One region of the Kineococcus halophytocola genome, then DNA from elsewhere that is predicted to be linked to it. Evidence: riboswitches for the same ligand, from Rfam matches in the RefSeq annotation. Region 1 holds a riboswitch; each other region holds the start of a gene.

Region 1 (3,262 bases):
GCGATGGCCGGCCCGGCGTCGGTGACCCCGCGACCGACCAGCCGGAGGCGGAACCGCTGGAGCTGACCGTTCAGCCCCTCGAAGGCGTCGGCGAGGAACCCGTTGCCGCCCGCGCGGTTCACGAGGCGGTGGAACTCGTGGTCGGCGCGGTGGTAGTCCTGGTAGTCGACGAAGGACGGCCCCGTGGGGGCGCACGTCATGCGCCGCACCGTGTCCGCCAGCTCCGCCAGGAGGGCCTCGTCGACGCGGGCGGCGGCCGCGGCGACGTTGTGGCACTCCAGCAGCAGGCGGGCGTCCATGAGCTGGTCGACCTCCTCGCGCGAGAGCAGCCCCGCGACGCGGTAGCCGCGCATGGCGACCCGTTCGACCAGGCCCGTGGACTCGATGCGCGCCATCGCCTCGCGCACCGGGGTCGGGGAGACGCCGAGCGTGCGGGCGAGGCCGTCGATGCTCAGGGCCTGCCCCGGCGCGGCGTTGCCGTCCATGAGCCAGGCCAGCAACGAGGCGTGGACGGAGTCGGCGAGCGATTCGCGCGCGGGCGGGGCCGGCGGCGCGGATCGGGTCCTCACGCCCTGATCGTAGCCAGCGGCCCGCGGGGGTGGGACCGTCGACGCGGTGGGCCGGCGGGTCCGGCCCTGCGCGTCGACGATCCGGGACCGGGGGGCGTCAGGCGCGCTGGACGGTGACCTTCGGCGGGGTCTGCAGGGTCTGGGCGATGACGCAGTAGCGCTCGGCCAGCGTGATCATCTTCTGCTCGGTCGCCTCGTCGGCGTCGGAGGTGAAGTCGAAGGTGATGGTCACGTCGGTGATGCCGACGGGCACCTCCCGGGCCACGCCCAGGGTGCCGCGGGCGTCCCAGTGCGCCTCGGCGGTCACGGAGGCGTTGCGCAGCTCGACGCCCATGGCGGTCGCGACGCTGCGCAGGGTCACCCCGGCGCACGCGGCGACGGCCTCGCAGAGCATGTCGGCCGAGCACGCCTCGGTGCCGTCCCCACCGGCGGCGGGGTGCAGGCCCGCGCGGGTCGTCCCGGCGAAGCCGTCGACCGAGACGCCGATGGACTGCCCGTCGAGCACGGCGACGGCCTTGGCCGGCACCAGCGCCTTGGCCGGGTCCTCCCGGTAGGAGTCCTTCAACGGCTTCTGCAGGGCCCTCAGCTCGGTCGAATCCACCGGCGCAGCTTAGGCCCGGTCCCGGCCCGACCCGCAACCTCTCCCACACTGGGGTCCGTGAAGTGGACCACCGCCCTGCGGACCCTCGAGGACGTCGCCGACCGCTGCGCGCACGTGAGCCGTCAGCCCGCCGGGATCGTGCGGCTGCGCGTGAGCGAGGCGTGGGTGTTCGGCGCGCTGCTCGGGCCCCGCCGCGACGACCTGCCGGACGCCGACGCCGTCCAGGTGGCGCTGGTGACGAACGCGGCCGAGGAGGACAGCGCCGCCGGCACCCGGCCACCGGCGGGCGGGCACTGGCTGGCCGCCTCCGGGCTGGAGACCAGACCGGTGGTGCTGTGGTTCCGGTCGGCGCAGGCGCCGGTGTGGAACCACGTCGTGGACCGGCCCGTGCGGTTCTGGACCGAGCACGACGGCCTGGACCACGACGTGCTCGTGCAGCTGCGCGCCGGGGACGGGGCCGCGCTGCGACCGGCGGCCCCCGCACCGGGCGAACTCGTCGAGCGCCTCGGGCGGGAACTGCGCGTGAGCCGGGAGGCGTTGCGCCGCAGCGCCGTGGAGTACGACGACAAGCGCTGGTCGCCGGGGTCGCCGGCCAAGCGGGGAGACGTCCTGGCCGACGCCGCCCTCGGGTACCTGGCCGTCGCCGACGCCCTGGACCGGGCGCGGGAGGCGGCCGCGGGCTGAGCGGGCCGGTCGCCGCGCCCGGCCCGGGCACCGCGTCACCGGTGCTACCGTTGCGGCAGGTCATGAGTGACAACGGCAAGCCCTGGCTCGTTGTCCGGCAACCCTCCCCCGCGGTGGGGTGCCCCAGGTGAGGACCTGGCCGGACGTCCCCGTCCGGCAAGCGCGGATCAACGGACACCGTCGAGCACGGGGTGCTGCGAGCCGCGCGCCCGCCGAACGACTCCCGGAGTGATCCCGTGTCCAACACCCCCGCCCTGCCCGACAAGCCCAAGCGCCGCGGCCTGCTCATCGGTGTGGTCGCCGCCGTCGTCGTCGCGATCGTCGTGGTCGTCGCCGTCGTCCTGGGTACCCGGGACGACAGCACCAGCACGAGCGCCGCCGGTGGCACCGGACCGACGACGGTGAAGATCGGCGTCGCCGACAAGTCCCTGAAGTACTGGACGCCCTACGTCGAGCTCGCCAAGTCCAGGTACGACGTCGACGTCGAGCTGATCAACTTCTCCGACTACACCCAGCCGAACCCGGCGCTGTCGCAGGACCAGCTGGACCTCAACCAGTTCCAGCACATCCAGTACCTCGCGAACTACAACGCGACCGCGGGCGACGACCTGCAGCCCATCGGCGCCACCGCCGTGTACCCGCTGCCGCTGTACTCCCTGACGGCGAAGTCCGTCGCCGAACTCCCCGCCGACGCCAAGGTCGCGATCCCGAACGACGCGATCAACGAGGCCCGTGGCCTCCTGGTCCTGCAGCAGGCCGGTCTGGTCACGCTGAAGGACGGCGGCACGGCGTTCTCCAAGACGAACGACATCGAGTCGTCCAAGGTCCAGGTGACCACCGTCGCCGCGGACCAGACCGCGAGCGCCCTGCAGTCCGGGTCCGTGGCCGCCGCGATCGTGAACAACAACTACGCCACCAAGGCGGGCCTGCCGGTCGAGGACATCATCGTCAAGGACGACCCGTCGTCCCCCGCCGCGGCGCCGTACGTGAACATCTTCACGGCCCGCAAGGCCGACGTCGGCAACCAGACGTACCTGGACCTGGCCGCGCTGTGGCACGACCCGGCCGTGCAGGAGGTCTTCCTGGAGGAGAACCCGGGCGCGGTCGTCCAGGACGTCCCGGCGGCGGACCTGCAGGCGGAGACGACGAAGGTCGAGGCCGACGCGAAGGCTGCCGCGGACAAGTGACGGCTCTCATCTCGCTGACGGACGTCAGCAAGAGCTTCGACCGTCGTGACGGTTCCACCGTCACGGCGGTCGACGCCGTTTCGCTGGAGGTCGAGACCGGCGAGGTCCTCGCGGTCATCGGCTACTCGGGAGCCGGGAAGTCGACCCTCGTCCGGTTGCTCAACGCGCTGGAGAAGCCGACGTCGGGCAGCGTCCTGGTCGCCGGGCAGGACCTCACGACG
Region 2 (3,262 bases), on a different contig from region 1:
GCTTCGACCGCCGCATGAGCTTCGGCCTGCCCGACAAGACCGGCCGCCGCCAGCTCGTCGACCACTTCCTGGCCCGCAAGGCCCACGAGGCCGCCCTGGACGACGCCGAGCGGCGCGACGCGCTGGCCGGCATCACCAACGGCTACTCGCCGGTGATGATCGAGAACCTGCTCGACGAGGCCCTCGTCAACGCGGTCCGCCGCGGCGGTGACGGCATGGACTGGGCCGACCTCGAGCACGCCCGCCTCGTCACCGAGGTCGGGCTCGGCCAGCCCGTCGCCTACACCGACCACGAGGCGCGGCTCATCGCCACCCACGAGGCCGGGCACGCCGCCGTCGCCTGGCTGGTGGCCCCGCAGCGGCGCCTGGAGATCCTCACCATCGTCAAGCGCGCCAGCGCCCTGGGCCTGCTCGCCCACGGCGACGCCGAGGACGTCTACACCCGCTCGCGCACCGAGCTCGCCGGCATGATCAAGATCGCGTTCGGCGGGCAGGTGGCCGAGGAGCTGTTCTTCGGCGACGTCTCCACCGGCCCCGCCGGGGACCTGCAGTCGGCGACGTCGGTCGCGGCGCAGATGGTCGGCTCGGCCGGGATGGCGGGCACGCTGGTCTCCTTCGCGGCCGTCCAGCAGGGCGCCTTCGCCGACGGCAACCTCGTCGCCCGCGTCCTGGGCGACGCCGAGGGCCGCCGCCTGGTGGAGAACCTGCTGAGCGAGCAGAAGGAGGCCGTCCGCGAGCTGCTCGGCCGCCACCGCCACCTCGTCGAGGCGCTGCGCGACGCGCTGCTGGAGCGCCACGAGCTCATCGGTCACGAGATCACCGACGTGCTCGAGGCCGCCCAGGCCGAGCACGCGTCGGCCGTGCCGCAGGTGGCACCGCGAGTGATCGACCTGCGCGACCCCGCCGACCGGCGGGTCTGAGACCCGTCGCGACCGGGACGGCAGGAGGGGAGTCCCGGTCGCGACGCAGGACCTCGCGACGGCACCGGGCCGGCAGGCCGGCTCCGGGGGCGGCCGTCGCGAGCGGGCACGGGAGCGGTGCACCCGGGGGGCTGGGGGCACCGCTCCCGTTCGGCGTCCCGGGGCCGGTCGTGCGCGCCACCCTTGATCGGCACCGGCTGCGTCTGGTTTCCTGCTCCCAGGTCATGAGCGCCAGCGCGAAGCCCCGGCTCGCTGGCCGGCAACCCTCCTCGTCGTGGGGTGCCCCGGGTGACGACCTGACCCTGGTGCTCCGGCACGGGTAAGGACGAACGGTCCCCGCACCGGCCGGCCCCCCGCCCGGGCGCCGCCGCGTCCGCGACCGAGGAGAGACCCTGTGACCACCAGCGAGCTGGCCCCCGACACGCTGCCCACGACCCGCCCCGCCGAGCGGTTCGCCCCGCTGTTCGCCCGGATCGCCGAGGGCGTCGTCGCCCGCGAGCAGGACCACGAGCTGCCCCGCGCGCAGGTGCGCGAGCTGCTCGCCGCCGGGTTCGGGCGGTTGCGCCTGCCCGTCGCCGAGGGCGGGGAGGGGCTCGACCTCGTCGAGTTCACCGACCTCCTCGTCGACCTCGCCACCGCCGACTCCGCGCTGCCGCAGGTGTTCCGCGGGCACATCGCCTGGGTGGAGCAGGTGCTGAGCCTGCCGCCGGGGGAGCACCGCGCGCGCTGGGTGGAGCGCATCGCCCGCGGTGAGCTCGTCGGCAACGCCTGGAGCGAGGTCGGAGACGGCGTCACCGGCGAGCAGCAGACGGTCGTCACCACGCGGGACGGGCGGACCAGCGTCAGCGGCCGCAAGTACTACACGACCGGCACGATCTTCGCGGACTGGACCGACGCCACCGCCCGCCGCGCCACGGGTGCCGACGGGCTCGACGGCGGGTTCGAGGTCGTCACCGCCCTCGTGCCGGTCCACGCCGAGGGCGTGAGCGTCTCGGACGACTGGGACGGCTTCGGGCAGCAGCTCACCGGCACCGGCACGCTCGTCCTGGACGACGTCGAGGTCGACCCCGCCGACGTCGCCCCCTTCACCGAGCGCTTCCGCTACCAGACCGCGCTCTACCAGCTCGTCCTGCTCGCCGTGCAGGCCGGCATCGCCGCCGCCGTCGAGCGCGACACCGGGGCCCAGGTGCGGGCCCGCACGCGCAGCTACACCCACGGCCTGGCGCCGCTGGTGCGGAACGACGCGCAGGTGCTGTCGGTCGTCGGGGAGATCTCCGCCACGGCCTTCACCGCGCGCGCCCTCGTGCGCGCCGCCGCCCAGGCCGTCCAGGCCGCCGCCGACACGGCCCACCTCCCCGGCACGGCCGCCGACCGCGAGGCGAACGTGCTCGCGGAGATCCGCACGGCGCAGGCGCAGGTCGTGCTCTCGGAGTCCGTGCCGCGCGCGGCGACCCTGCTGTTCAACACCCTGGGCGCCTCGGGGACCTCGCGGGCCCGGGACCTGGACCGGCACTGGCGCAACGCGCGCACCGTCGCCTCGCACAACCCGGTGATCTACAAGCAGCGGATCGTGGGGGACTTCTCGGTCAACGGGACCGAGCCGCCCTTCGTCTGGGACATCGGCACCCACGCCTCGGTCGACCCGGCCGCGGTGCGGGCGCAGGAGTCCCGGCGGTAGCCCGCTCAGCGCTGCGGGGCCACCCGGTAGTGGTAGGCGTGGTGGACGGTGAACCCGGCCCCCGCGTACAGCGCCCGCGCGGCCGCGTTGTCGCCCTGCACCTGCAGGTACGTCGAGGCGGCCCCGCGGGCGCGGGCCCAGTCGGCGACCTCGGCCAGCACCCGCCGGCCCAGGCCGCGGCGACGGTGCGAGGGCAGCGTCTCCACCGCCGTCACCCCCGCCCACCCCGGTGACAGCGACCCCCGGGCGATGGCCACGGTGGTGCCCCCGTCCAGGACCTTCACGAACACCTGCTCGTCGGCCGAGACGAGGATCCGTCGGCCGGCCCCGGGCACCGTGGGCAGCCCCTGGTCGTGGTACCGGGCCAGCCACGCGGCGTCGGGCTCGGGCGCCGTCTCGACGCGCATCCCCGCCGGCAGCGGGACCTCGGCCGCCCCGGGCAGGTCGTCGGTCGCGGCCGTGAGCACCGCCGTCGGCGTGCGGACGGTCCACCCACCGGCGGCCAGCAGGTCGACGAGCTCGGTGCCTTCGCCCAGCCCGCCGTCGGGGTGGGCCACCGCGATGAGCGGGGTCAGCCCGCGCGCGGCGTGGAACTCCACGACGCGCCCCACGGCCTCGGCCAGCGGGACGCCCGGGTCGCCGAGCGCCAGGGCGGAGTTGGCCC
Region 3 (3,262 bases), on a different contig from region 1:
CTCGGAGAACTCCCGGACGCCGCGGTCGTCGGCGAACCGGAACGTGGTGCCGGGCCCGATCTCGGGGACGAGGTAGTGGTAGTTCGTGTCGAACCACTTCGTCATCTCCAGCGGCGCCAGCGCCCCCCGGCCGCGGGCGATCGTCGAGTAGGCCTCGAGGTCCACCCGGCCGTCGGCCCCCACGAGGTCCGCGAAGCGCTCCGGCACCGCCCCCACGGCGACGGCGGTGTCGAGCACCTGGTCGTAGGCGGAGAACGAGGACGGGATCGACGCGTCGTGGGCGGGCAGCCCCAGGGCGTTGAGGCGGCGGACCGTGGCGGCCCGGACGGCGGCGAGCGCCGTCTCGGTCGCGGTGACGTCGGTGCGCCCGGCCCACAGCGCCTCGAGGGCCTTCTTGGTCTCGCGGTCGGGACCGATCCGGGGGTAGCCGAGGATCGTCGCGGTCCACGCCGGGTCGTCGTCCGTCGGGTTCTGGCTCATCGGGTGACTCCTCCTGCCGCGCGGGCGCGGCGTTCGGTGGGGCGGGTCAGGTCGAGGTGGTCGAGCAGGTCCAGGACGGGCTCGACCGCGTTGAAGGTGTAGAGGTGCAGGCCGGGTGCCCCGGCGTCCAGCAGGTCGCGGGCCAGGCCCGAGGAGAAGGCGGTGGCCGCGCGGCGACGGTCGCGGACGTCGCCGGTGCCCAGGGCCGCGAGCAGCGCCCGCGGGACGGGGACGCCGGTGAGTTCGCCGATCCGCGCCAGCCGGCGGGCCTCGTGGGTCACGGCGAGCCCGGGCAGCAGGGGCATCGTGACGCCCGCGGCGCGGGCGCGGGCCACGAAACCGGCGTACTCCCGGGCGGACCAGCCGACCTGGCAGACGGCGAACCGTGCCCCGGCGTCCTGCTTGGCGCGCAGGACGGCGAGCTCGTGCTCGTCGCGGTCCCGGGGGAACGCGGCGACGGCGAGGCTGAGCGGGGGGACGTCGACGGGGAGACGCCCGCCCCGCAGCGCGAGGCGACGCCGGTCGGCCACCTGCAGGAGTTCGACGAGGTCGCGGGCCGTCGGAACCCCGTCGGGGTGGGGGGAGAACTCCCCCGCCCCGGCCGGCGGGTCCCCGCGCAGGGCGAGGACGTTGCGGACCCCCGCGTCGAAGAACTCGCACGCCAGGTCGACGACCTCGCGGCGCGAGGAGCCCACGCACGTCAGGTGCGCCATGGCCGGGACCGCCGTGGAACTCAGGACGTGGGCCAGCAGGTCCCGGCTCGGGCCCCGCGTGACCCCGGCCGCCCCGAACGTCACCGACACGAAGTCCGGGCTGGTGCCCAGCAGGTCGGACAGCCTGCGCCACAGCGCATCACGGCCGTCCGGAGTCCTCGGCGGGAAGAGTTCGAAACTGAGCGTCGGCCGCCCCGCCGCGCCGGCGACGAGGGGGGCGAGCGTCATCGTGCGGGTCCTGCGCCGGGAGGCGGGCAGGGTTCGACATCGGTGTTGCGCATCACGTGCTCCATCGGCCTGGCGTTAGCACCCTCGCCCGGGCTCGGGGGGTTGCTGCGGCGTCGTCGAGCCAGGACTCTCAGCCGCTCTGGATGGTGTTCCCCGACCATAGGGTGCTCCGGCTGCCCTCCACAAGTGGTCCCGGGCCGGTCACCCGGGCGGCGCACGGGGGGTTTCAGCCGCGCCGCCGACGTGCCGATGTTGATCCGGCCGCCACCTCGTGGCAGGCTCCTCCCAGGTCATGAGCGCCAGCGACAAGCCCCGGCTCGCTGGCCGGCAACCCTCCTCCGCGGTGGGGTGCCCCGGGTGACGACCTGGCCGGTTCCGTGGTGGAGCCGGCAAGCGCGGACCTCGCCGGGGTGCCCCGGCCCCCGGTGGGGTCCCCTCCCCCAGGAGTTCCGCGTGAGCACCAGCACCCTCTCCCCCGCCCGTCCCCCCTGCCCGGTCCCGTCCGGCCACGCGGTCGGTGCGCTGCTGCCCGTCGTCGGCGCCGACACGGTGGTCCCCCTGGCCACCGGCGGCACGACGACCTACGTGAACCTCGACAACGCGGCGAGCACCCCCGCCCTGCGCGCCGTCGCCGACCGGGTCGCGCAGGTGCTGCCGCACTACGCGAGCGTCCACCGGGGTGCCGGGTACCTCTCCCGCGTCAGCACGGCCCTGTTCGAGCAGGCCCGCGGGGAGGTCGGCCGGTTCGCGGGGGCCCGGCCCGAGGACCTGGTCGTCTTCACGCGCAGCACGACCGACGCCCTGGACCTGCTCGCACGGGCCGTGCCCCCGGGGGCCCGCGTGCTCGTGGCCGACGTCGAGCACCACGCGAACCTGCTGCCCTGGCAGCGGTCGGCGCGGACCACGGTCGTGCGCGGCGGCGCCGACGCGGAGGAGACGACCGCGCTGCTGGAGGCCGAGCTGGCCGCCGGCCGCTACGGCCTGCTCGCCGTCGCCGGGGCGTCGAACGTCACGGGCGAGGTGCTGCCGCTGCGGCGGCTGGCCCGCGCCGCCCACGACGCCGGGGCACGCATCGCGGTGGACGGCGCCCAGCTCCTGCCGCACCGGCGGGTGGACGTCGGCCGGGACGGGATCGACTACCTGGCCCTGTCCGGGCACAAGCTCTACGCCCCGTTCGGCAGCGGCGCGCTCGTCGGCCGCCGCGACTGGCTGGACGCGGCCGATCCGTACCTGGCCGGTGGCGGTGCCACGCTGGACGTGCGCCACGACGGCGTGCGGTGGGCGACGGGTCCCGACCGGCACGAGGCGGGCTCCCCCAACGTCGTCGGCGCGGTGGCGCTGGCGCAGGCCTGCCTGACGCTGGGGGCGTTGCCGCCCGGCGCGCTGGAGGCGCACGAGGCGGCGCTGCGAGCCCGCCTCGTCGACGGGCTGGAGGCGCTGCCCGGGGTGCAGGTCGTCCGGCCGCACCCGCAGGACGCCGTCGGGGTCGTGACCCTCACCGTGCCCGGCCGGTCCGTGTCCGAGGTCGCGGCCTACCTGTCCGCCGAGCACGGCACCGGGGTGCGGGACGGCCGCTTCTGCGCGCACCGCTTCGCGGACGCCCTGGGCCTGGCCGAGGGGGGCCTGCGCGTCTCGACGGGCGTCGGCACGTCGTCCGCCGACGTGGACCGGCTGCTGCGGGCGCTGCGGCAGTTCCTCACGACCGGCCCGGCCCTGCGGTACGGCGTCGTCGACGGGTGCTGGGGGCCGCTGTCGGACCCCCGCCCGGCCCCGGCGGCCTACCTCGCCGCCGACGCACCCGCGTCCCGGTGAGTTCCGCGGGCGTCGCGGTCAGGCCAGCG

What was found. A riboswitch is a leader RNA that binds a small molecule or an ion and turns the genes downstream of it on or off. The one in region 1 is predicted to bind S-adenosylmethionine.
Region 2: another riboswitch for S-adenosylmethionine. It lies ahead of AB2L27_RS07745 (acyl-CoA dehydrogenase family protein); the one in region 1 lies ahead of AB2L27_RS12995 (MetQ/NlpA family ABC transporter substrate-binding protein).
Region 3: another riboswitch for S-adenosylmethionine. It lies ahead of AB2L27_RS11015 (aminotransferase class V-fold PLP-dependent enzyme); the one in region 1 lies ahead of AB2L27_RS12995 (MetQ/NlpA family ABC transporter substrate-binding protein).

Annotation. Positions count from the first base shown of each region.
Region 1 is NZ_JBGFTU010000014.1:22,209-25,470, reverse strand. Features, by position in the region: gene AB2L27_RS13010 (GntR family transcriptional regulator) at 1-569, opposite strand, end outside; gene AB2L27_RS13005 (OsmC family protein) at 667-1,170, opposite strand; gene AB2L27_RS13000 (DUF7711 family protein) at 1,228-1,854, shown strand; SAM riboswitch class IV at 1,913-2,023, shown strand; gene AB2L27_RS12995 (MetQ/NlpA family ABC transporter substrate-binding protein) at 2,091-3,041, shown strand; gene AB2L27_RS12990 (methionine ABC transporter ATP-binding protein) at 3,038-3,262, shown strand, end outside.
Region 2 is NZ_JBGFTU010000007.1:107,906-111,167, forward strand. Features, by position in the region: gene AB2L27_RS07740 (AAA family ATPase) at 1-920, shown strand, start outside; SAM riboswitch class IV at 1,141-1,252, shown strand; gene AB2L27_RS07745 (acyl-CoA dehydrogenase family protein) at 1,315-2,598, shown strand; gene AB2L27_RS07750 (GNAT family N-acetyltransferase) at 2,604-3,262, opposite strand, start outside.
Region 3 is NZ_JBGFTU010000011.1:33,697-36,958, forward strand. Features, by position in the region: gene metE (5-methyltetrahydropteroyltriglutamate--homocysteine S-methyltransferase) at 1-480, opposite strand, end outside; gene AB2L27_RS11010 (methylenetetrahydrofolate reductase) at 477-1,421, opposite strand; SAM riboswitch class I at 1,480-1,571, opposite strand; SAM riboswitch class IV at 1,710-1,823, shown strand; gene AB2L27_RS11015 (aminotransferase class V-fold PLP-dependent enzyme) at 1,875-3,233, shown strand; gene AB2L27_RS11020 (hypothetical protein) at 3,252-3,262, opposite strand, start outside.